DNA from 4 places in the Streptococcus gwangjuensis genome. Region 3 is predicted to be linked to each of the others. Evidence: predicted binding sites of a transcription regulator. Region 3 holds the regulator's gene; each other region holds the start of a gene.
What was found. Region 3 encodes CtsR, which represses protease genes until heat stress. Its sites were predicted from a motif close to TTGGTCAAAAAAGGTCAAANA; they were not measured.
Positions count from the first base shown of each region.

Region 1 (5,664 bases), 550 kb from region 3:
AAGTCCTTCTCAGAAAGTTGAGGGAAAACATCCAGTGAGAGAACCTCCCCACCCTTGACAAAGCTAGACATACGCAGAGCAGCAGGGCCAGACAAACCAAAGTGGGTAAAAAGCAGATCGTGCGTGATGATATGTTTGCCATAACTTAGGATCACATCATCCAATGAAATTCCTTGCAAAGCCTTGTGTGGAAAATCTGTCAACAAGGGACTTTCAGCTGCCTCAAGCTCGGTAATGGTATGCTTAAAATGACGGGCAATCTCGTGACCAAAACCAGTTGAACCAGTTGAAGGATAGGATTTCCCACCAGTTGTGACAATGAGTTTATCACAAGTGAAGGTTTGGTCAGCTGATTTAAGGATAAACTGGTCGTCTATCTTTTTAACCGAAACAATTTCTGTTTGAGTAGCAACTTGACCACCGAGCTCAGTGATTTTCTTTTCCAAGGCTTCGATAATGGTACGAGACTTGTCACTAGTAGGAAAGACGCGGCCGTGGTCTTCGACCTTAAGTTTAACACCATTTTCTGTAAAAAAGTTGATGATATCATGGTTATCAAACTGGGAGAAGACACTGTAGAGAAAGCGCCCATTTCCAGGGATTTCAGCTAGTAGGTCATCTAGAGTTCCATTGTTGGTGACATTGCAACGTCCCCCACCAGTACCAGCTAATTTTTTTCCAAGTTTCCGATTTTTTTCGATGAGGAGGGTTTTCTGACCATAAAAGCTACTGGAAATCGTAGCCATCATGCCAGCAGGACCTCCACCGATGACGATAGTATCAAAATGTTTCATAGCTCTATTGTACCACAAAAAAACAAGAGATGATGGTCACCTCTTGTCAAGAATGCAATTAATCAATTTCATATCCCATCAGCAAACCGCCATCTTCTGCATAGAAACTGCAGAGACCAGAGGTTGGGAGAATTTTAATATCCGCCTGTGGGAAATTTTCACGAATTCGCTCTGAAAGCTGTTGGCAACATTTCTCGTTATTGCGTTGGGCCATGACAATACGGCCACCAGCATATCCAGCTTTAATGATTTCATCATAGGCAGCTTGAACTGATTTCTTTGAACCTCGTGCTTTTTGTAGCAATTCAAGGGTTCCAGTTTCACTAGCTTCTCCGACCATACGGATATTTAGAAGGCCAACGACCGTACCGATAAGCTTGCTCAAACGGCCGTTTTTCACCAAGTTATCGACCTTGGCCAGAACAAAGAGCAACTTGGTTTTTTCTTGATAGGCAGTGATAGCTTCAACCACTTCTTCAAAAGACAAGCCCTGGTCAATAAAGTCATTTAATTTTTCTATGAGCAAGTCAACTTCCCCACCAGCAGACAAACTATCAATCACATGAATCTTAGTATCAGGATGGTCTTCTAGATAAATATTCTTGGCCAGTTGAGCACTATTGTGACTGCCAGAGAGAGTACCTGTGATGGTTATTAGGAAAATGTTTTTGGCTCCTTCAAACGCTCGCAAATAATCATCTGGGCTTGGACAAGCTGATTTTGAAGCTTCTGCAGTTGCATATATGGTTTCCATCATTTGATCAATGTCAAGACTGGCATCATCAACAAAGACCTGATCAGCTACTTGAATGGTTAAGGGAACACTCACAAAGGTCGTGTCAATAGCTGGTGTTGCCAGCTGACGATAATCACAACCAGAGTCAGCAATAATCTTCCAAGTCATAGAAATTCTCCATCTTTGTCAGTTATACATTGACAAAGGTTCTGTCTTTTTTTACAATTATATCATGAAAGCCCTTGAAACAAAAGCCTCATCCGTCTGTTGTGACAAGTAGAAAGAAAATGTTATGTCTGAACGTAGAATCTCTGAAAAGTCTCTTGAAAATCTCAGAAAATCAAACCAAGAATCCAATTTATTAACTAGAGAAGCCCTTGAAACAGCCCTCTTGCAGCTCTTGGAAAAAAAGGACTTGACCAAGATTAGTATTTCTGAATTAGTCAAGCGTGCAGGCGTTTCGCGTGCAGCCTTTTACCGCAATTATGATTCTAAAGAGGAAATTTTAGAGAGCGTTTTTAAACGGAGTGTCCACAACATCATGGAACAGTTGCATCATTATGATTTAAAGACAGACCTTTATCTGGTCTGGGTTCACCTTTTCCGAGAGGCCAGAAAGGAAGCCAGAGTGATTCAACTGGCCTTGGATTACCATCTGGAAAAAATCTTTGTCCAAGCCATGCAGGAATTTCTAGAAAAATACCATGGAAAATCAAAAGGTGTCAGCTCTTATCTTCATTCCTTCTGGAGCTCAGCCATCGTCTCTGTCCTTCTAAAATGGATCAAGGATGGCATGAAGGTACCTGCTGAAAAGATAGCGGATTTACGGTTACCATTTTTTAAAAAATAGAGCAAAAGGAGAAGAGATATGACTGAAAAAAGACTAGCATGGGATGAGTATTTTGCAGCCCAAGCCTTACTAATTGCCAATCGTTCCACTTGTAAACGTGCCAAAGTGGGCGCGATTCTGGTAAAAGATAATAAGGTTATTTCCACTGGTTACAATGGTTCGGTGTCAGGAACCGAGCATTGTATTGATCACGAATGTCTGGTCATCGAAGGCCACTGTGTTCGCACCCTTCACGCAGAGGTTAATGCCATTCTCCAAGGGGCTGAGCGTGGTGTCCCCAAAGGCTTTACAGCTTATGTGACCCACTTTCCATGTCTAAACTGTACAAAACAATTGCTTCAGGTCGGCTGCAAGCGCGTGGTTTATATCAACCAGTACCGAATGGACGACTACGCCCAATACCTCTATCAAGAAAAGGGAACAGAATTGACTCATTTACCACTTGAGACAGTACAGGCCGCTCTTAAAGAGGCTGATCTAATGTAAAAATTATCAAAAATAAATGGTTTAGAAAGATTTTTAAACCATTTTTTGGTATAATTTGGTATAATAAGAAGAATAAATTGAAAGAAGGAATTCCAAAAATGGGAAAAATTGAAGTTATTAATCATCCACTGATTCAACACAAATTGTCAATCTTGCGTCGTACAGATACTTCTACAAAAGCTTTCCGTGAGCTAGTAGATGAGATTGCAATGTTGATGGGGTATGAAGTACTTCGTGATCTTCCACTAGAAGATGTGGAAATTGAAACACCAATCACAAAAACAGTTCAAAAACAATTGGCAGGTAAGAAATTGGCTATCGTTCCAATCTTGCGTGCAGGTATCGGGATGGTTGATGGGCTCTTGAGCTTGGTTCCAGCAGCTAAAGTTGGCCACATCGGTATGTACCGTGATGAAGAAACGCTTCAACCAGTTGAGTACTTGGTGAAATTGCCTGAGGACATTGACCAACGTCAAATTTTTGTCGTAGACCCAATGTTAGCAACAGGTGGCTCAGCAATCTTGGCTGTTGATTCTCTTAAAAAACGTGGCGCATCAAATATCAAATTTGTCTGCCTCGTATCTGCACCAGAAGGTGTTAAAGCCCTTCAAGAAGCTCATCCAGATGTAGAAATCTTTACAGCAGCCTTGGATGAACGTTTGAACGAACACGGTTATATCGTTCCAGGTCTTGGAGATGCTGGAGACCGCTTGTTCGGTACGAAATAAAATTAAAAAGAGATTGACTTGGAAAAGAATTTCCAGTCGTGAAAGGAGGTTGAATTTTTGTTTCTGTTTAATGAAAGCAGAGCAAAAATTTGACCTTTTTTGACCAAGATATTATAATAGTCTTATCTTCAGTCATTTGACCAACAAAAATAAAACTCAAAAGGAGAAATGAATGATTCCAGTAGTTATTGAACAAACAAGCCGTGGAGAACGTTCCTACGATATTTACTCACGTCTTCTCAAAGACCGCATCATTATGCTGACAGGCCCAGTTGAAGACAATATGGCTAACTCAGTTATTGCCCAGTTGCTTTTCTTGGATGCCCAAGATAGTACAAAAGATATTTACATTTATGTCAATACACCTGGTGGTTCTGTTTCAGCTGGTTTGGCAATCGTTGATACCATGAACTTTATCAAGGCAGATGTCCAAACCATCGTTATGGGAATGGCTGCATCTATGGGGACGGTCATTGCATCAAGTGGAGCAAAAGGCAAACGTTTCATGCTTCCAAATGCTGAATACATGATCCACCAACCAATGGGTGGTACAGGCGGTGGTACTCAACAAACCGATATGGCGATTGCTGCAGAACATTTGCTTAAAACTCGTAAAACCTTGGAAAAAATCTTGGCTGAAAATTCAGGTCAGTCAATCGAAAAAGTTCACGCAGATGCAGAGCGTGATAACTGGATGAGTGCTCAAGAAACACTTGAATATGGCTTTATTGATGAAATCATGGCCAACAATTCATTGAATTAATGATCAAAGAAGGCAAACTCGACTGGGTTTGCTTTTTTTGGTATAATAGGGGGGAGATTTCTTAGAAAGAGGATTTATCATGTTTGAAAAAGTCAATCGATCTGGCTTGATTATCTATCTTTACTATAATCGTGATGCAAAAAAACTGCAGGATTATGGAGATATTACCTATCATTCCAAGAAACATCGTTACTTACAGCTTTATGTTCCAACTCAAGAAGTGGAGCAATTGGTCGGGCGCTTGGGCAAGGAAAAGTTTATAAAAAAAGTCAGAGTTTGTCATATCCAAGAGTTGGAAACACCCTTTGTGGGCAATCTTTATCGAAGGGAAAACGTTATCATCGAAAAAGTTCAAGAAAAGTGTTGACAATTTTCTGATAATTCGGTATATTCTTAACATGCTATTTAAGAATAAGGAGACAAAAAAGATGAAGAAAAAATTTGCCCTATCGTTTGTGGCGCTTGCAAGTGTAGCACTTCTTGCAGCCTGTGGAGAAGTGAAGTCTGGAGCGTCAAACGCTGCTGGTAACTCAGTAGATGAAAAGACAATCAAAATCGGATTTAACTTCGAGGAAACTGGTGCCGTAGCAGCTTACGGTACATCTGAACAAAAAGGTGCCCAATTGGCCGTTGATGAAATCAATGCAGCAGGTGGTATCGATGGAAAACAAATCGAAGTAGTCGATAAAGATAATAAGTCTGAAACAGCTGAGGCGGCTTCAGTAACAACTAACCTTGTAACTCAATCTAAAGTATCAGCAATCGTAGGACCTGCGACATCTGGTGCGACTGCAGCTGCGGTAGCGAACGCTACAAAAGCAGGTGTTCCATTGATTTCGCCAAGTGCGACTCAAGATGGATTGACTAAAGGTCAAGATTACCTCTTTATCGGAACATTCCAAGATAGCTTCCAAGGAAAAATTATCTCAAACTATGTTACTGAAAAATTAAACGCTAAGAAAGTTGTTCTATACACTGACAACGCCAGCGACTATGCTAAAGGGATTGCCAAAGCCTTCCGTGAAGCATACAAAGGTGAAATCGTTGCAGATGAAACTTTCGTAGCAGGTGACACAGACTTCCAAGCAGCCCTTACAAAAATGAAAGGGAAAGACTTTGATGCTATCATCGTCCCTGGTTACTACACTGAAGCTGGTAAAATTGTAAACCAAGCGCGTGGTATGGGAATTGACAAACCAATCGTTGGTGGTGATGGATTCAACGGTGAAGAGTTTGTGCAACAAGCAACCCCTGAAAAAGCATCAAACATCTACTTTATCTCAGGCTTCTCAACTACTGTAGAAGTT
Region 1 covers NZ_CP032621.1:421,840-427,503, forward strand. Annotated here, with positions in the region: gene aao (aminoacetone oxidase) at 1-794, opposite strand, end outside; gene D7D53_RS01960 (DegV family protein) at 853-1,698, opposite strand; gene D7D53_RS01965 (TetR/AcrR family transcriptional regulator) at 1,823-2,380, shown strand; gene D7D53_RS01970 (deoxycytidylate deaminase) at 2,399-2,866, shown strand; gene upp (uracil phosphoribosyltransferase) at 2,965-3,594, shown strand; gene clpP (ATP-dependent Clp protease proteolytic subunit ClpP) at 3,767-4,357, shown strand; gene D7D53_RS01990 (YlbG family protein) at 4,437-4,724, shown strand; gene D7D53_RS01995 (ABC transporter substrate-binding protein) at 4,786-5,664, shown strand, end outside.
Region 1: clpP (ATP-dependent Clp protease proteolytic subunit ClpP) is a predicted target of CtsR. The motif match lies at 3,681-3,701, and genes of this name have one in related genera.

Region 2 (5,664 bases), 620 kb from region 3:
GTCATTCTTCTTGTCCGTAATATCAACTCCCTCAAAGATAACCTTCCCTTTGGTTGCTTCTTCCAACAAATTCATAGAGCGGAGCAAGGTAGATTTCCCGCTTCCTGAAGGACCAATGATAACGACAACTTCCCCTCTTTTAATCTCGAGGTTGATTCCCTTCAATACTTCATTCTTTCCAAAGGATTTATGTAAATTTTCAATTTTTATCAAGGTTTCTGTCATTATTTCTTATCTCCTTGTCCCATACGTTTTTCAAAAGCTTTCAAGGCTACTGTCAAAATAGAAGTCATAATCAAGTAATAAAAGGCTGCAAATAAAAGTGGTGTCAAAGGTAGATAGGTTGTTGTAGAAACTGTTGTAGCTCCGTTCCACAACTCCATGACACCAATAGCTGATAAAAGAGAACTATCCTTGATAATGGTGATAAATTCGTTCCCCAATGCTGGCAAAATATTTTTGATAGCTTGTGGCAAAATCACATAGCGCATCGCATTTTTAGGACGAATCCCTAAAGAATAGGCCGCCTCTAACTGACCCTTAGGAACTGCATTAATCCCAGCACGAACAGTCTCAGAAACATAAGCACCACTGTTCATAGAGATAATCAAAATCCCTGGAATCAGACGAGAAAGGTCAACACCTAAAATTCCAACCTGAATAGTCGGAGCATTGATGTGCATAAGGGCAAAGGCAATCATAATCTGAACCATCATCGGTGTCCCACGGAAAATCCAAACGTACAAGTTGGCGAGCCAAACAAACGGTTTAAACTTTGAACGTTGCCCAAAAGCCAAGACAACACCCAAAATAGTTCCCAAAAAGACAACACAGATAGAAATGAGAACCGTCACGACAGCCCCATAGTTAAAATAAGGTAAATACTTAGGTAAAAAAGAAAAATTCATAGTCACACTGCTTTCTAAAATAGAATACTGTATGATTATAACATAGAGTGAATTAAAATTCAAATCTTTTGTCTAATTTATTCAAAAAATCTTTAAGCTGGTAGAATTAGCGAGAAATCTTAGTTTTTTCTAGGCAAGTTGGCCTCCTTTATGGTAAAATAGTAACGATAAGAAATGAAGGAGAATCAAAATGGAATCACATTTGGTTAGAATCATCAACCGCCTTGAAGCAATGGCTAAAGACGGCGGAAATTTAAAACGTAATTTTGAACGCGAAGGAGTTGTTGTTGCAGAAGTTGCATACAGCCACGACGAAGAAAACGGCTCAATCTTTACCCTTCGTGATGTCGAAGCTCGCGAAACTTATACGTTTGACAGCATTGACTTGATTGCAATGGAGATTTACGAACTCCTTTACTAATACAAAACAAGCTGGGTTACACCCTGCATGTCTAACCAAAATCCTTTTTGTCTCACAAATAGGATTTTTTTATTCCCTAAAATCTCAAAAATTTTCCTTGTAACAACTTCTCAAAGCTGCAATCTTTTTACTTGCTTTACACCCCAATCCTGTTATAATGAGAGTATAGAAATTTGACTATTTTTGACCTTTAAACAGGTCAGGCTAAAGAAAGAAATGAGGTAGATGTATGCTTTGTCAAAACTGTAAAATCAATGACTCAACAATTCATCTTTATACCAATCTTAACGGAAAGCAAAAACAAATTGACCTTTGTCAAAACTGCTATAAGATTATCAAGACGGATCCTAACAATAGCCTCTTTAAAGGTATGACGGATCTGAACAATCGTGACTTTGATCCCTTTGGTGATTTCTTCAATGACCTAAACAATTTTAGACCTTCTAACAACACTCCTCCGACTCCCCCAACCCAATCAGGTGGAGGTTACGGTGGAAACGGCGGTTATGGTTCCCAAAATCGTGGACCTGCTCAAACTCCTCCACCAAGCCAAGAAAAAGGCCTGCTGGAAGAATTTGGTATCAACGTAACTGAAATTGCCCGTCGTGGAGATATAGATCCCGTTATTGGACGCGATGATGAGATTATCCGTGTCATTGAGATTCTCAATCGCAGAACCAAGAATAATCCTGTTCTTATCGGTGAACCAGGTGTCGGGAAAACTGCCGTTGTCGAAGGTCTAGCTCAGAAAATCGTTGATGGCGATGTTCCACATAAACTACAAGGTAAACAAGTCATCCGTCTGGATGTGGTTAGCCTAGTTCAAGGAACGGGTATTCGTGGACAATTTGAAGAACGCATGCAAAAGCTCATGGAAGAAATTCGCAAACGTGAGGATATTATCCTCTTTATCGATGAAATCCATGAAATTGTCGGTGCGGGATCTGCGGGCGATGGCAATATGGATGCAGGAAATATCCTCAAGCCAGCCCTTGCTCGTGGTGAACTGCAACTGGTCGGTGCAACTACCCTCAATGAATACCGCATCATTGAAAAAGATGCTGCCCTAGAACGCCGTATGCAGCCTGTTAAGGTCGATGAACCAACGGTAGAAGAAACAATCACTATCCTCAAAGGCATTCAAAAGAAATACGAAGACTACCACCATGTTCAGTATACTGATGCTGCGATTGAAGCAGCTGCAACTCTGTCCAATCGCTACATCCAAGATCGCTTCTTGCCTGACAAGGCCATTGACCTCCTAGATGAAGCTGGTTCTAAGATGAACTTGACCTTGAATTTTGTTGATCCTAAAGTAATTGATCAACGCTTGATTGAGGCTGAAAATCTCAAATCTCAAGCTACACGAGAGGAAGATTTTGAGAAGGCAGCTTATTTCCGCGACCAGATTGCCAAGTATAAGGAAATGCAAAAGAAAAAGGTCACAGACCAAGATACTCCTATCATCAGTGAGAAAACCATTGAGCACATTATCGAGCAGAAAACCAATATCCCTGTTGGTGATTTAAAAGAGAAAGAACAATCTCAACTCATCCATCTAGCCGAAGATCTCAAGTCTCATGTTATTGGCCAAGATGATGCGGTTGATAAGATTGCCAAAGCTATTCGCCGTAATCGTGTTGGACTCGGTACGCCTAACCGTCCTATTGGAAGCTTCCTCTTTGTTGGGCCAACTGGTGTCGGTAAGACGGAACTTTCCAAACAACTAGCTATCGAACTCTTTGGTTCTGCTGACAGTATGATTCGCTTTGATATGAGTGAATATATGGAAAAACACAGCGTGGCTAAATTGGTCGGTGCCCCTCCAGGTTATGTTGGCTATGATGAGGCTGGGCAATTAACGGAAAAAGTTCGTCGCAATCCATATTCACTTATTCTCTTGGATGAAGTAGAGAAAGCCCATCCAGATGTTATGCACATGTTCCTTCAAGTCTTGGACGATGGTCGTTTGACAGATGGACAAGGACGTACCGTTAGTTTCAAGGATGCCATCATCATCATGACTTCAAATGCAGGTACAGGTAAGGCCGAAGCCAGCGTTGGATTTGGGGCTGCTAGAGAAGGACGTACCAACTCTGTTCTCGGTGAACTCGGTAACTTCTTTAGCCCAGAGTTTATGAACCGTTTTGATGGTATTATCGAATTTAAGGCTCTCAGCAAGGATAACCTCCTTCAGATTGTCGAGCTGATGCTAGCAGACGTTAACAAGCGCCTTTCTAGCAATAACATTCATTTGGATGTAACTGACAAGGTCAAGGAAAAATTGGTTGACCTAGGCTATGATCCAAAAATGGGAGCACGCCCACTTCGTCGTACTATTCAAGACTATATTGAGGATGCCATCACTGACTACTACCTTGAAAATCCAAGTGAAAAAGACCTCAAGGCAGTTATGACCAGCAAGGGCAAGATTCAAATTAAGTCTGCCAAAAAAGCTGAAAAAATCAAAGAAAATACTTCTGAAAAATAAATATAGAAATCATAAAAAGAACAGGAAACAAGATTTCCTGTTCTTTTTAGTTCTCCCCTTGAACTTGATAGCGAAGAATCGTTTTCAATTTGCTTTGCTCCGTTCGATGAAGGTTATTGAGATAGATTTCTCGGTGAACCTCAGTAATTCTTTTTAGCTTATGGTGTTGACAAAAACTCTCCATCTCTGCAAAAGTCTCATTTTCTGTATCAAAAGGTCCTACATGAAGCATGGCAAGACTTTGACCATCTTCTATTTTTTCAAAACAAATAGCCTCATAGAAAGGATTTGGCTTCTTTATTTTAACCTCCTTCATAGCTTCCTCAAATAGTTCTCGCGTAATAAAATCGGGTTGCCCAATCATAATGCTATAAGAAAGCTCACTTTTTACCAGTTCTCCTTCCCTCTCCTTTTTCCATAAACCTTCTAAAGGAAAGACAGTAAAATCAGTGTAAACCTCATTCAGAGGAGCTTTTTTATACTTCATCTTTATCGCATAAGCTAAGGCAAATAAAGCCCCTACTCGTTCTGAAAAATCCTCTTGATTTGGATCGCCTTTACCATCAATCACGATATAGGATTGACTAGGTACCTGCAAAATAGTGGGCTTAGCCTTAATTTGATAAAGACCTTTCGCTTCTTTTCTCCATTCATATTTCATTTGGTTCTTCTCCTTTCTAGCTCTAGTATAGCACTGAAACCTTGACATCTTTTGTCAAGGTTTGTAAAGTTTTTGGATTTTTTCTAATCTAGAAAGCAATTCCTTCTTCACATGAGCAGGTTCTAGTATTTCCACCCCATCTAAATAAGACAGGAGGTAAGTATACAGACTTTCGTGCTCTGAAAAGAGCGTTTTGACATAGTAAGATCCATCCTCCCCCAAGCTAATCTCATCTTCTGAAAAATCTTCATAAACCCTGAAAGCAAGCTTGTGGCTAAACTTCAAGGAGACTTCAATTTGAGTTGCCACTTGATCTGAACTATCAACCGAATCCATCACATTTTTCCGCTTCACTATTTCATTGGTTAGATGATAATTCCTAATTCTGGATAATTTGAAAAAACGCCAATCTTCCTTCAAACAACAGTAGGCATGAAGGTACCAATCTCTCTTTTTAAATACGAGTTTAAAAGGTTCAACTGTACGAATCGTTTTCTGACCACTCCCACCTAGATAAGTGATAACCAGTCGCCTCTTCTCTAGAATAGCATGTTTGATATTATCAAATAATTCTTTTTGACCTTCTCGCTTTCTCCAGTCAGTCAAATCTACTTCTATCCAAGGGCTGGTAGAAACTTGAAAAATAGATTCTAATTTTTCAAGTAACAGGTCTTGTCTGTCATCCGTCAGAGCTTGAATCCCTTGCAAAGCAGACAACAGTTCTATTTTTTCATTCTCCGACACAAGAGCGCGATCCAGGACAAAGTCCTTCATTAAAAAAATTCCACCTGAGTTTCCAGGAATCGAATAAATGGGAATCCCCGCCATACTTAAGCGCTCAATATCACGATAAATTGTTCGTACAGACACTTCAAATAATCGGGCTAATTCAGGAGCTGTTGTACTGCCTTTTTCTAAAAGTAGATATAGGATGCGAAATAATCTTGATTTTGCCATAAAATCACCTCCCTTTTATTATACCAGTTAAAGAAGTCCGTTTGGAGAATTTACCCCAATAAATATCGATAAAGTTAAAGTAGATTTTCTTCACAAGTTCGTTGGTTTCTTCTTGACAGCTAGGCCTTTGTCCATTAAGATAATAATAAAGATACTAGATAATGAGGAAAATGCAATGGTAAACCCAACCTTTGGAGAAAAAAAAGAGAATGTAACCTACCAGCAC
Region 2 covers NZ_CP032621.1:489,040-494,703, reverse strand. Annotated here, with positions in the region: gene D7D53_RS02380 (amino acid ABC transporter ATP-binding protein) at 1-225, opposite strand, end outside; gene D7D53_RS02375 (amino acid ABC transporter permease) at 225-908, opposite strand; gene D7D53_RS02370 (DUF1797 family protein) at 1,099-1,329, shown strand; gene D7D53_RS02365 (ATP-dependent Clp protease ATP-binding subunit) at 1,559-3,820, shown strand; gene D7D53_RS02360 (GyrI-like domain-containing protein) at 3,867-4,481, opposite strand; gene D7D53_RS02355 (helix-turn-helix transcriptional regulator) at 4,536-5,438, opposite strand; gene D7D53_RS02350 (NUDIX hydrolase) at 5,614-5,664, shown strand, end outside.
Region 2: D7D53_RS02365 (ATP-dependent Clp protease ATP-binding subunit) is a predicted target of CtsR. The motif match lies at 1,500-1,520, and genes of this name have one in related genera.

Region 3 (5,664 bases):
GCCCATACCAATCCAAATGATAGCAGTCAAGGCTAAGTACTTGAGCCAGTCAAGCACAGATAATTTCTTAGCTTCAAAGTGAGATTCTTCTACTTTTCCTTGATCATTGATACGGTTGGACAGCCAAGCATAGAGGCCAATCGGCTGCATGACAAAGAAGTAAACGGTCGTCAAAACTTCACCATAAAAAGTCGCATTCATAGCCAAAACCAAATAGATAGCAGAGTTAATGGCCCCAAAGAGATAATTGCTTGCACGCCCTTCTGCTACCAAGATAACACAGACAATCCCAGTCCAAGATGCAAACAAGCTCATCCAGTCATGACTTTCTGTATTTTGAGTGAACTCTAAGATCAAGGGAACACTCGACAAGACGATGAGATACAACCACTGGAAAAGACTACGGCCGACAAAAAGATCTTTCCAGAGCAGGTACATGATTCCTGCAAAACCGATCTTGCGGGCTTCCGCATGGACATTTTTAAAGTTTTCGATAAATTGTGTGATTTTTTCAGTTAGTTTTTTCATAATTTTCTCCTAATCTGCTTGGTAAATGGCATCAATAGCCACTTTTGCTGCTTCATAATTTCCTAGATAATCCTCTGCTAGATAAACTAGTGGAATGGTGGTTAAATATCGCTCTCTCATCTGGTCCAAATGCTGGGAAAAACTATGACGAATATGGTCTTCTGCCATGGTCATATCTCTAAACCCATCATTGATATAGGAGCCGATAGGTTGCACAAAGAGAATCAAGTCCCATTTTTCCTTAGCCAAGATCGAGACAAAGAGATTGTCAAAGGTTTCTCCTGATAAGTCCCCTTGGTCCTCAGTCTCCATGTAATAATCATAGTAGCCTTTGGTTACTAAAGAGTTTGTGTCAGCAATCACTAGACCTCGATTGGCATTGCTATCGATTAACTTAGATGTCTGATCATACTGTCCCAAAAGAAGATAATAGTAATCTTTTGGAGTCAATTCATCGTCGCGGACATTGTTTTTAATCTGGTACTCACGTGCGTATTCCAGACTGACAGGTGCATCGTAATACCTAGCCAAATCCTTAGCAAGAGTGGTCTTCCCATTGCTGGCACTTCCCATAATCAACACTTTCTTTGTAAACTGACGTCGGAAGGGTTGAGCAATATATTTCCAATATTTGCTTGGATTTTCTCGAATCATAGTCGCTGAGATACCAAACTTTCTTTCTTGCAAGACAGTCTCAAAGCCACGATTTGATAATTCTTGCTGGTAGTCTGCTTCTCCCACAAAGAAAATTAGTTCTTGCTGGGTTTCATCATAGGAAATCTCTGCAAACATTTGGTCCAACCACTCCTGCCAGCCCATAGGGTAACGGGGAAGATTGGTTTCGTCTAACTTGCAAACGGAGGTCAACTCGTCATCACGAAAGGCCTCTCGAATATAGCGAAATCTCTTTTGAAGAGTTAAGCCTACCTGCTCCCCTCGGTCTCCCTCATAGCCTGAAACGACAACCCAGACCTGGTCACACTGCCGCTTCGCTCGCTGAATCAGATCGATATGTCCTTGATGAAGTGGAGCAAAGGTTCCAAATACCACTGCTGTTTTCTTTTTCATAAACCTATAGCCTTTTTATATTTTTTGATATTTTTCTCTATGTTTTTATTATAAACTATATTTTTGTTTTGTCAATAGTTTTTTATTGTTTTTTATAAAAAAGTAGCAAAAAAGAATCAGGATCACTCCTAATTCTCCATTTTTAAGCAATATCAAATTTTAATTGACCAGCTTTGACACCAATCTTAAGTGTCTTACCTGCCACTAGTTCTCCCTTGAGAAGAAGTTCTGCCAACTTGTCTTCCACTTCTGTTTGTAGGGTTCTGCGAAGTGGACGAGCTCCCATCTCTGGATCATATCCTTGATTTGCCAATAATTTCAGTGCTGAAGCTTGTAATTTCAAGTCAATACCTTTTTCAGCCAAACTTGCCACTAAAGGTTTGACCATAATCTTCACTACTTCCTGCATATGGTCGCTAGAAAGGCTATGGAAGACCACCTTTTCATCAATACGGTTAATAAATTCAGGTCTATAAGCCTTTTTCAACTCTTCAAACATGCGTTTTTCCATATTTTCCTGGTCAAAACGAATATCCTTAGCCCCAAATCCGACGGTCTTGTCATCCCGAAGGGCTGTCGCACCAAGATTTGACGTCATGATGATAATGGTATTTGAAAAGTCGACCTTGCGTCCCTTGCTATCTGTCAAGACACCGTCATCCAGAACCTGCAAGAGAACATTAAAGATATCTGGGTGGGCCTTCTCTACCTCGTCAAAGAGGAGAACGGAATAGGGTTTGTTGCGAACTTTCTCGGTCAACTCCCCACCTTCTTCATAACCCACATAGCCCGGAGGAGCTCCATTAAGACGGCTAGCTGCGAATTTCTCCATATACTCACTCATATCAAAGCGGATAAGGGCTGATTCGTCGTCAAAAAGAACTTCTGCCAAAACCTTGGCCAATTCGGTCTTACCGACACCTGTAGGTCCTAGGAACATAAAGGAACCAATCGGACGCTTGTGACTGCGAATCCCTGACTGGTTGCGGCGAATCGCACGGCTAATGCTTGAAACAGCTTGATCTTGACCGATGACACGTTTGTGCAGTTCAGCTTCCAAGTTTAAGTATTTCTTAGCATCAGTCTGAGTCAGTTTTTGAACGGGGATACCTGACAAGCGACTCAAGGTGGTCAAAATATCAGACTCTGTCACCAAGTCTTTATAAACAGGCACTTCCTCTTCTTTTGCAATTAGCTGAGCTGCCTGTTCCCACTTACCATCCATCAAGGCCTTGTCAGCTGGACTCAAACCTGAATCGTCTGCTTTTACATGCTTAGCCTTATTTTGCACTGTTGCTGCTGCCTCATCCAAGAGGTCGATAGCAGAATCTGGTAAGTGACGGCTAGTCAAGTAACGATGAGCCATCTTGACCGCTGTTTCAACCGCTTCATCTGTGATTTGCACACGGTGATGTTTCTCATAAGTCACCTTCAAACCTTGCAAAATAGTCATACTGTCTGCCACACTTGGTTCTTCAATCGTCACTTTAGCGAAACGACGAGAAAGGGCCGCATCTTTTTCGATATGTTTTTGATATTCTTCCTGAGTAGTCGCACCAACCGTTCTCAAAGTTCCACGCGCTAAGGCTGGCTTCAAGATATTGGCCGCATCTAGAGTTGAGTCAATCCCACTACCAGAACCCATGATGGTATGAAGTTCATCGATAAAGAGGATTACTTGGCCATCTTCTTCAATATCCTTGATGATATTGTTCATGCGTTCTTCAAAGTCACCACGGAAACGTGTCCCTGCAACAACATTCATCAAATCAAGCTCTAACACGCGCATCTTAGCCATTTCTGCAGGTACATCACCACTAGCAATACGCTGGGCAAGCCCAAGCGCCAGAGCTGTTTTCCCGACACCAGCATCCCCAACCAAGACAGGATTATTCTTTGTCTTCCGACTCAAGATTTGAATCATACGCGAGATTTCCTTGTCCCGACCGATGACTGGCTCCAACTTGCCAGAACGCGCTTGCTCTGTCAAATCATGCGTATAGTCCTCAAGACCACCGCTCGGAGTCTGGGGCATGCCCATCATATTAGCCATAGAATTTTGCTTGTCAGCTACTGTACGATGACGTTGGCGTAAAGCCTTGAGGTCTTCTCGAGTCCAGCCTGCCCGTTCTTCTAAATTTCGACGAAGGGCAGCAATCTTAACCTGATCTTTCTTGTCTTCATAAGAAAAACCAGCCCTCTCCAAGATACGAGTCGCCAAGGCATTGCCATCATGTAAAATCGCATAAAGGACGTGCTCCGTCCCTAGCACCTTAGAATGGACCACTGACGCCACATATTCCGCTTCATCAAAAAGAACCTGCAAACGATGAGAAAACGGCAATTCCGTGAAGGTTTCATCCTGGCTATAGTCCGTTTCAGTCAGTTCCAAAGCGACTTCTTCTAAACGATCCATCTCATATGGATAATCATTTAAAGTTGCCCCTGCCACACTATAACTGTGATTGGACATGGCAATCAACAAGTGCCAAGACTCTAGATAACGAGCTCCAAAATGGCCAGCAACCATGTAGGCACTTTCGATACATTCATTCAATGCTTTTGAATAGTTCATCTTACTTCCCTTTTCTATCTACCTCTTGTATGACCTGTCGTAGCATGTTTGCACGAAGGACTGGAGCTTCTTCTCCTAGAACGCGATCCAAAGCTACTGATACTAGCAAATTCATCTCCTGCTTGGTCATCAATTCCTGCTCAACCAAAAGCTGTAGAATATCCTCATAAATTTCTTGACTAATCCGCTCACCAATTGAGTAAAGCAGCTCCTTGAGCATTTCATGATGACTAGAAAACTCAATCCGTCCTATACGAATATAGCCTCCGCCACCACGCTTACTTTCAACCAAGTAGCCTCTACTTTCCGTAAAGCGTGTCTTGATCACGTAGTTAATCTGACTAGGAACAACCTGAAAGGTATCTGCCAACTGACTCCGTTGCAACTCCACAATTCCAGATTGATCTAAAATCGCCTTGATGTAGGCCTCAATATGATCCGATGTATTTTTAAATCTCATTACAAACCCACCTCTCTCTTTAAACCTTGACTATCTTTGACTATTATACCGAAATTTTCTCATTTTTAAAAGAAAAAGGGCGCTGGTAAAGGATAATCTTCACCAACTCCCCATTTTTCTACTTATCTAAGCCTAATTCTGCCAAGATTTGACGTTTGTAGGCAATCTTTTGGACTTCCTTGTCCTCACCTTCAGACCAATCTAATTTAATTTCTGAAACAATCTGCCCAGGTCGATTTTTCAAGATATAGATGCGGTCGCTAAGATTGATGGCCTCCTCGATACTGTGGGTAATAATCAATGTCGTCAATTGCAACTGCTTGTGAATCTCAAGGTACCAAGCGTGTAGTTCCATCTTGGTCATCTCATCCAAGGCGCTAAAGGCTTCATCTAAGAGAAAGAGCTTGTGACCGAAAAGATAGGTACGAAGTAAGGCCACACGCTGGCGCATCCCACCACTGAGTTCATGAGGGTATTTATCTCTTACAGCTGTCAACTGGAAAGTCGCAAGAATTTCATCTGCGCGAGCAATAGCTTCTGCCTTATCCACCTTTTGAATCAAGAGGGGAAGAATGATATTACCAAGCACCGTCTTGTGCTCCAAGAGCAGATCCTTTTGCAACATATAACTCACGCGGCCCTTGGGATTCTCCTCCCCATCAAGGACAATTCTCCCTGACTGAACTTCTAAAATCCCAGCGATTAGATTAAAGAGGGTGGTCTTTCCTACACCACTTGGGCCTAAGATAGAAACCACTTCTCCTGAAGTCACCTGCAGGTTGATATCCTCTAAAATCCTCTCCTCGCCATAAGCATAACTGACGTGTTCTAGTCTAATTTCTGTCATTATTTCACAAATTCATTGGTAAAGCCTTTGTCTGTCAAGTCTTCTTTAAGGATACCATTTTCTTTATCCCATTTGTAGAAGGCATTCCAGCGAGCTGCATCAAATTGACCCCATTTTTCCTTGTCGCTTGCGTATTCTTTTGACAAGTATTTTTGAGATTCGATGACAAAGTCACGTTTTTCCTTG
Region 3 covers NZ_CP032621.1:1,844,610-1,850,273, reverse strand. Annotated here, with positions in the region: gene pnuC (nicotinamide riboside transporter PnuC) at 1-528, opposite strand, end outside; gene D7D53_RS09325 (AAA family ATPase) at 538-1,596, opposite strand; gene D7D53_RS09320 (ATP-dependent Clp protease ATP-binding subunit) at 1,739-4,171, opposite strand; gene D7D53_RS09315 (CtsR family transcriptional regulator) at 4,173-4,631, opposite strand; gene D7D53_RS09310 (ABC transporter ATP-binding protein) at 4,750-5,478, opposite strand; gene D7D53_RS09305 (ABC transporter substrate-binding protein) at 5,478-5,664, opposite strand, start outside.

Region 4 (5,664 bases), 230 kb from region 3:
CTGATATCCCTGCAGGATTTATTGACAAAGAAAATGAAGTTATCTTTGGTATCCAAAACGATGAACTCTTCAAATTGAACTTCATGCCAAAAGGTGGTATCCGTATGGCTGAAACTACTTTGAAAGAAAATGGATACGAACCAGACCCAGCTGTTCACGAAATCTTCACTAAATACGTAACAACAGTTAACGACGGTATCTTCCGTGCTTACACTTCAAACATCCGTCGCGCTCGTCACGCTCACACTGTAACTGGTCTTCCAGATGCATACTCACGCGGACGTATCATCGGTGTTTACGCACGTCTTGCTCTTTACGGTGCAGACTACTTGATGCAAGAAAAAGTAAACGACTGGAATGCAATCGAAGAAATCGATGAAGAAACAATCCGTCTTCGTGAAGAAATCAACCTTCAATACCAAGCATTGCAACAAGTTGTTCGCTTGGGTGACCTTTACGGAGTTGACGTTCGCAAACCAGCGATGAACGTTAAAGAAGCAATCCAATGGGTTAACATCGCCTTTATGTCTGTCTGCCGTGTTATCAACGGTGCTGCTACATCTCTAGGACGTGTGCCAATCGTATTGGACATCTTTGCAGAACGTGACCTTGCTCGTGGTACATTTACTGAATCAGAAATCCAAGAATTCGTTGATGATTTCGTTATGAAACTTCGTACAGTTAAATTTGCTCGTACAAAAGCTTATGATCAATTGTACTCAGGTGACCCAACATTCATCACAACTTCTATGGCTGGTATGGGTAACGACGGTCGTCACCGTGTTACTAAGATGGACTACCGTTTCTTGAACACTCTTGACAACATCGGTAACTCTCCAGAACCAAACTTAACAGTTCTTTGGACTGACAAATTGCCATACAACTTCCGTCGCTACTGTATGCACATGAGCCACAAACACTCTTCTATCCAATACGAAGGTGTAACAACAATGGCTAAAGACGGATATGGTGAAATGAGCTGTATCTCATGCTGTGTATCTCCACTTGACCCAGAAAATGAAGAGCAACGCCACAACATCCAGTACTTCGGTGCGCGTGTAAACGTATTGAAAGCCCTTCTTACTGGTTTGAACGGTGGTTACGACGATGTTCACAAAGACTACAAAGTATTTGACATCGAACCAATCCGTGACGAAGTTCTTGAATTTGAATCAGTTAAAGCTAACTTTGAAAAATCTCTTGACTGGTTGACTGACACTTACGTAGATGCTTTGAACATCATCCACTACATGACTGATAAGTACAACTACGAAGCTGTTCAAATGGCCTTCTTGCCAACTAAACAACGTGCCAACATGGGATTTGGTATCTGTGGATTTGCCAACACTGTTGACACATTGTCAGCTATCAAATACGCTACAGTTAAACCAATCCGCGATGAAAATGGCTATATCTACGATTACGAAACAATCGGTGAATACCCACGTTGGGGTGAAGATGACCCACGTTCAAACGAATTGGCAGAATGGTTGATCGAAGCATACACTACTCGTCTACGTAGCCACAAACTTTACAAAGACGCTGAAGCTACAGTATCACTTTTGACAATCACATCTAACGTTGCTTACTCTAAACAAACTGGTAACTCACCAGTCCACAAAGGTGTATACCTCAACGAAGATGGTTCTGTGAACTTGTCTAAACTTGAATTCTTCTCACCAGGTGCTAACCCATCTAACAAAGCTAAAGGTGGATGGTTGCAAAACTTGAACTCACTTTCTAGCCTTGACTTTAGTTATGCAGCTGATGGTATCTCATTGACTACACAAGTATCACCTCGCGCTCTTGGTAAGACTCGTGACGAACAAGTTGATAACTTGGTAACAATTCTTGATGGTTACTTTGAAAACGGTGGACAACACGTTAACTTGAACGTTATGGACTTGAACGATGTTTACGAAAAGATCATGTCAGGTGAAGACGTTATCGTACGTATCTCTGGATACTGTGTAAACACTAAATACCTCACTCCAGAACAAAAAACTGAATTGACACAACGTGTCTTCCACGAAGTTCTTTCAATGGATGATGCCTTGGATGCCTTGGATGCATTGAGCTAAGATTATATAAAATAATACAAAGAAGGACTAGTTAAAAGCTAGTTCTTCTTTTTGTAAAATTTATTGGTCAATTAAAGTCAAATCTCTTGACCTTTTCTGACTAATGTAGTATATTATGAACGTAAGGTAAATGAAAGCCTTACTAGAACGCTTATTTAAAGTGAAATAGAAAGAGGTGGGTCTATGTTTAATCTAGAAATCTTTAGAAGTAAAGATAGTCTACTCCTGCTTAAAAAAGAAAAACCAGAAATAGTACGTAGAGTAGCAATTTAGCTAGTCTAAATTTTTTAAAACAAAGGTCAAAGATAGTCAATATCAGTAGTAATAACGAAGAAAAAACAAAAAGAGGTAAAGAATATGGACAACAACTTTAATAATTTTAACAACATGGATGATTTATTTAACCAATTGATGGGTGGTATGCGAGGATATAGCTCTGAAAATCGTCGCTACTTGATTAATGGACGTGAAGTAACACCTGAGGAATTTGCTCATTATCGTGCAACTGGTCAATTACCAGGAAATGCAGAAACTGATGGACAAATGCCACAACAGGCGTCAGGTATGAAACAAGACGGTGTCCTTGCTAAACTAGGTCGAAACTTGACTGCAGAAGCTCGTGAGGGCAAGCTGGATCCTGTCATCGGACGAAACAAGGAAATTCAAGAAACATCTGAAATTCTTTCACGCCGTACCAAGAACAATCCTGTTCTAGTCGGAGATGCAGGTGTTGGTAAGACAGCAGTCGTTGAAGGACTAGCGCAAGCCATTGTGAACGGAGATGTCCCAGCTGCCATTAAGAATAAGGAAATCATTTCCATTGATATCTCAGGTCTTGAAGCTGGTACTCAATACCGTGGTAGCTTTGAAGAAAACGTTCAAAATTTAGTCAATGAAGTGAAAGAAGCAGGGAATATTATCCTCTTCTTTGATGAAATTCACCAAATTCTCGGTGCAGGTAGCACTGGTGGAGACAGTGGATCTAAAGGGCTTGCGGACATTCTTAAGCCAGCTCTATCTCGTGGTGAGTTGACCGTGATTGGGGCAACGACTCAAGACGAATACCGTAATACTATCTTGAAGAATGCAGCTCTTGCTCGTCGTTTCAATGAAGTCAAGGTAAATGCTCCTTCAGCAGAGGATACTTTTAAAATCCTTCAAGGAATTCGTGACCTTTATCAACAACACCACAATGTCATCTTGCCAGATGAAGTTTTGAAAGCAGCAGTGGATTATTCTGTTCAGTATATTCCTCAACGTAGCTTGCCAGATAAGGCTATCGATCTTGTCGATGTAACAGCGGCTCACTTGGCAGCTCAACATCCAGTAACAGATGTGCATGCTGTTGAACGTGAAATTGAGGCAGAAAAAGACAAGCAAGAAAAAGCAGTTGAGGCAGAAGATTTTGAAGCAGCTCTAAACTATAAAACACGTATTGCAGAATTGGAAAAGAAAATCGAAAATCACACAGAAGATATGAAAGTGACTGCCACTGTCAATGATGTAGCCGAATCTGTAGAACGAATGACAGGTATTCCAGTATCACAAATGGGAGCATCTGATATCGAACGTTTGAAAGATATGGCTCATCGCTTGCAAGATAAGGTAATCGGACAAGATAAGGCGGTAGAAGCGGTAGCTCGTGCTATCCGTCGTAACCGTGCTGGTTTTGATGAAGGCAATCGCCCAATCGGTAGCTTCCTCTTTGTAGGTCCAACTGGGGTTGGTAAGACAGAACTTGCTAAGCAATTAGCGCTTGATATGTTTGGAACTAAGGACGCAATCATCCGTTTGGATATGTCTGAATACAGTGACCGCACAGCCGTTTCTAAGCTAATTGGTACAACAGCAGGCTATGTGGGTTATGATGACAATAGCAATACCTTGACAGAACGTGTGCGTCGCAATCCATACTCTATCATTCTCTTGGATGAGATTGAAAAGGCTGATCCTCAAGTCATTACCCTTCTCCTCCAAGTCTTGGATGATGGTCGTTTGACAGATGGTCAAGGAAATACAGTAAACTTCAAGAATACTGTTATTATTGCAACATCAAATGCTGGATTTGGTTATGAAGCCAACTTGACAGAAGATGCGGACAAACCAGAATTGATGGATCGTTTGAAACCATTCTTCCGTCCAGAATTCCTTAACCGCTTTAACGCAGTTATCGAGTTCTCACACTTGACTAAGGAAGACCTTTCTAAGATTGTGGACTTGATGTTGGCTGAAGTCAACCAAACCTTGGCTAAGAAAGACATTGATTTGTCAGTTAGTCAAGCGGCTAAAGACTATATCACTGAAGAAGGCTATGACGAAGTCATGGGGGTTCGTCCTCTCCGTCGCGTAGTTGAACAAGAAATTCGTGATAAGGTGACAGATTTCCACTTGGATCATTTAGATGCCAAACATCTAGAAGCAGATATGGAAGATGGCGTTTTAGTCATTCGTGAAAAAGCCTAAGACAAAATTTTGAGAATAAAAAGAAGGAGCCAGCTGAAAAGCCGGTTCCTTTTTTGTGTTTAGATGACATGACGCTCAAAGGCATCATCTGAAATTCCTTGTTCCAAGATGAGTTTTGCCCATTCTTTAGCAGAAAAGAGGCTGTGGTCCTTGTAGTTGCCACAAGATTCGATGGTTGTTCCAGGAACATCTTCCCAAGTAGTGGTTTCAGCAATTTCTTTGAGAGAATCCTTGATAACAGCCGCGATTTCAGCACTGGTATGTTGCCCCCACATAATCATGTGGAAGCCTGTACGGCAACCAAATGGTGAACAGTCAATCATGCCGTCGATGCGGGTACGGATGAGTTTGGCTAAGAGGTGCTCGATAGTGTGAAGGCCAGCAGTAGGGATAGAGTCTTCATTGGGTTGCACTAAACGAATATCATAATTGGAGATGACATCTCCCTTTGGCCCTGTTTCTTCCCCGATCAAGCGAACATAGGGTGCTTTAACAATGGTGTGGTCAAGTTCAAAACTTTCAACAATAACTTCTTTTGACATGGTAAATCCTTTCAGTTTTCTTCTTTCATTATAACATAAAGGGTGCTGTTGATGGAGTTTGATAAATGACTTTTTATAATAAAGTCTCTATACATAAACCTCAGAATTATAAAGAAAGAATGGAGAGAAGAATACCTTGTGAAAGAAAAGTTTAGTTTTTCTAGTGGAACTCAGGTGACTTTTGAAAAGTGGATCAACTTTTTCTGAAATTTCTGTTTAATCTCTGAACTAATTCTGAACTAGATTGGGTATACTGGAGAAAATAAAGATAAAGGAGTTCAGTATGGAACATATTGTAAAAATTAATCGTGTTTCTAAAAAATATGGAGACAAGCAAATTTTAAAGGATATTTCTTTTACAGCTAGGAGTGGTCGCATTACGGCTTTTCTAGGACATAATGGTGCAGGAAAAAGCTCGACCTTGAGGATTCTCTTGGGCTTAGATCGGGCGACAGCAGGAACTGCGACTTTTGATGGACAAACCTATCAGTCAATGATTTATCCTCTCAAAACAGTAGGTGCAGCTTTTGACGGTATTGGAGGTCTGCCAAATAGAAAGGTTTACGACCATCTGCATA
Region 4 covers NZ_CP032621.1:105,743-111,406, forward strand. Annotated here, with positions in the region: gene pflB (formate C-acetyltransferase) at 1-2,081, shown strand, start outside; gene D7D53_RS00525 (ATP-dependent Clp protease ATP-binding subunit) at 2,439-4,544, shown strand; gene D7D53_RS00530 (S-ribosylhomocysteine lyase) at 4,604-5,086, opposite strand; gene D7D53_RS00535 (ABC transporter ATP-binding protein) at 5,370-5,664, shown strand, end outside.
Region 4: D7D53_RS00525 (ATP-dependent Clp protease ATP-binding subunit) is a predicted target of CtsR. The motif match lies at 2,145-2,165, and genes of this name have one in related genera.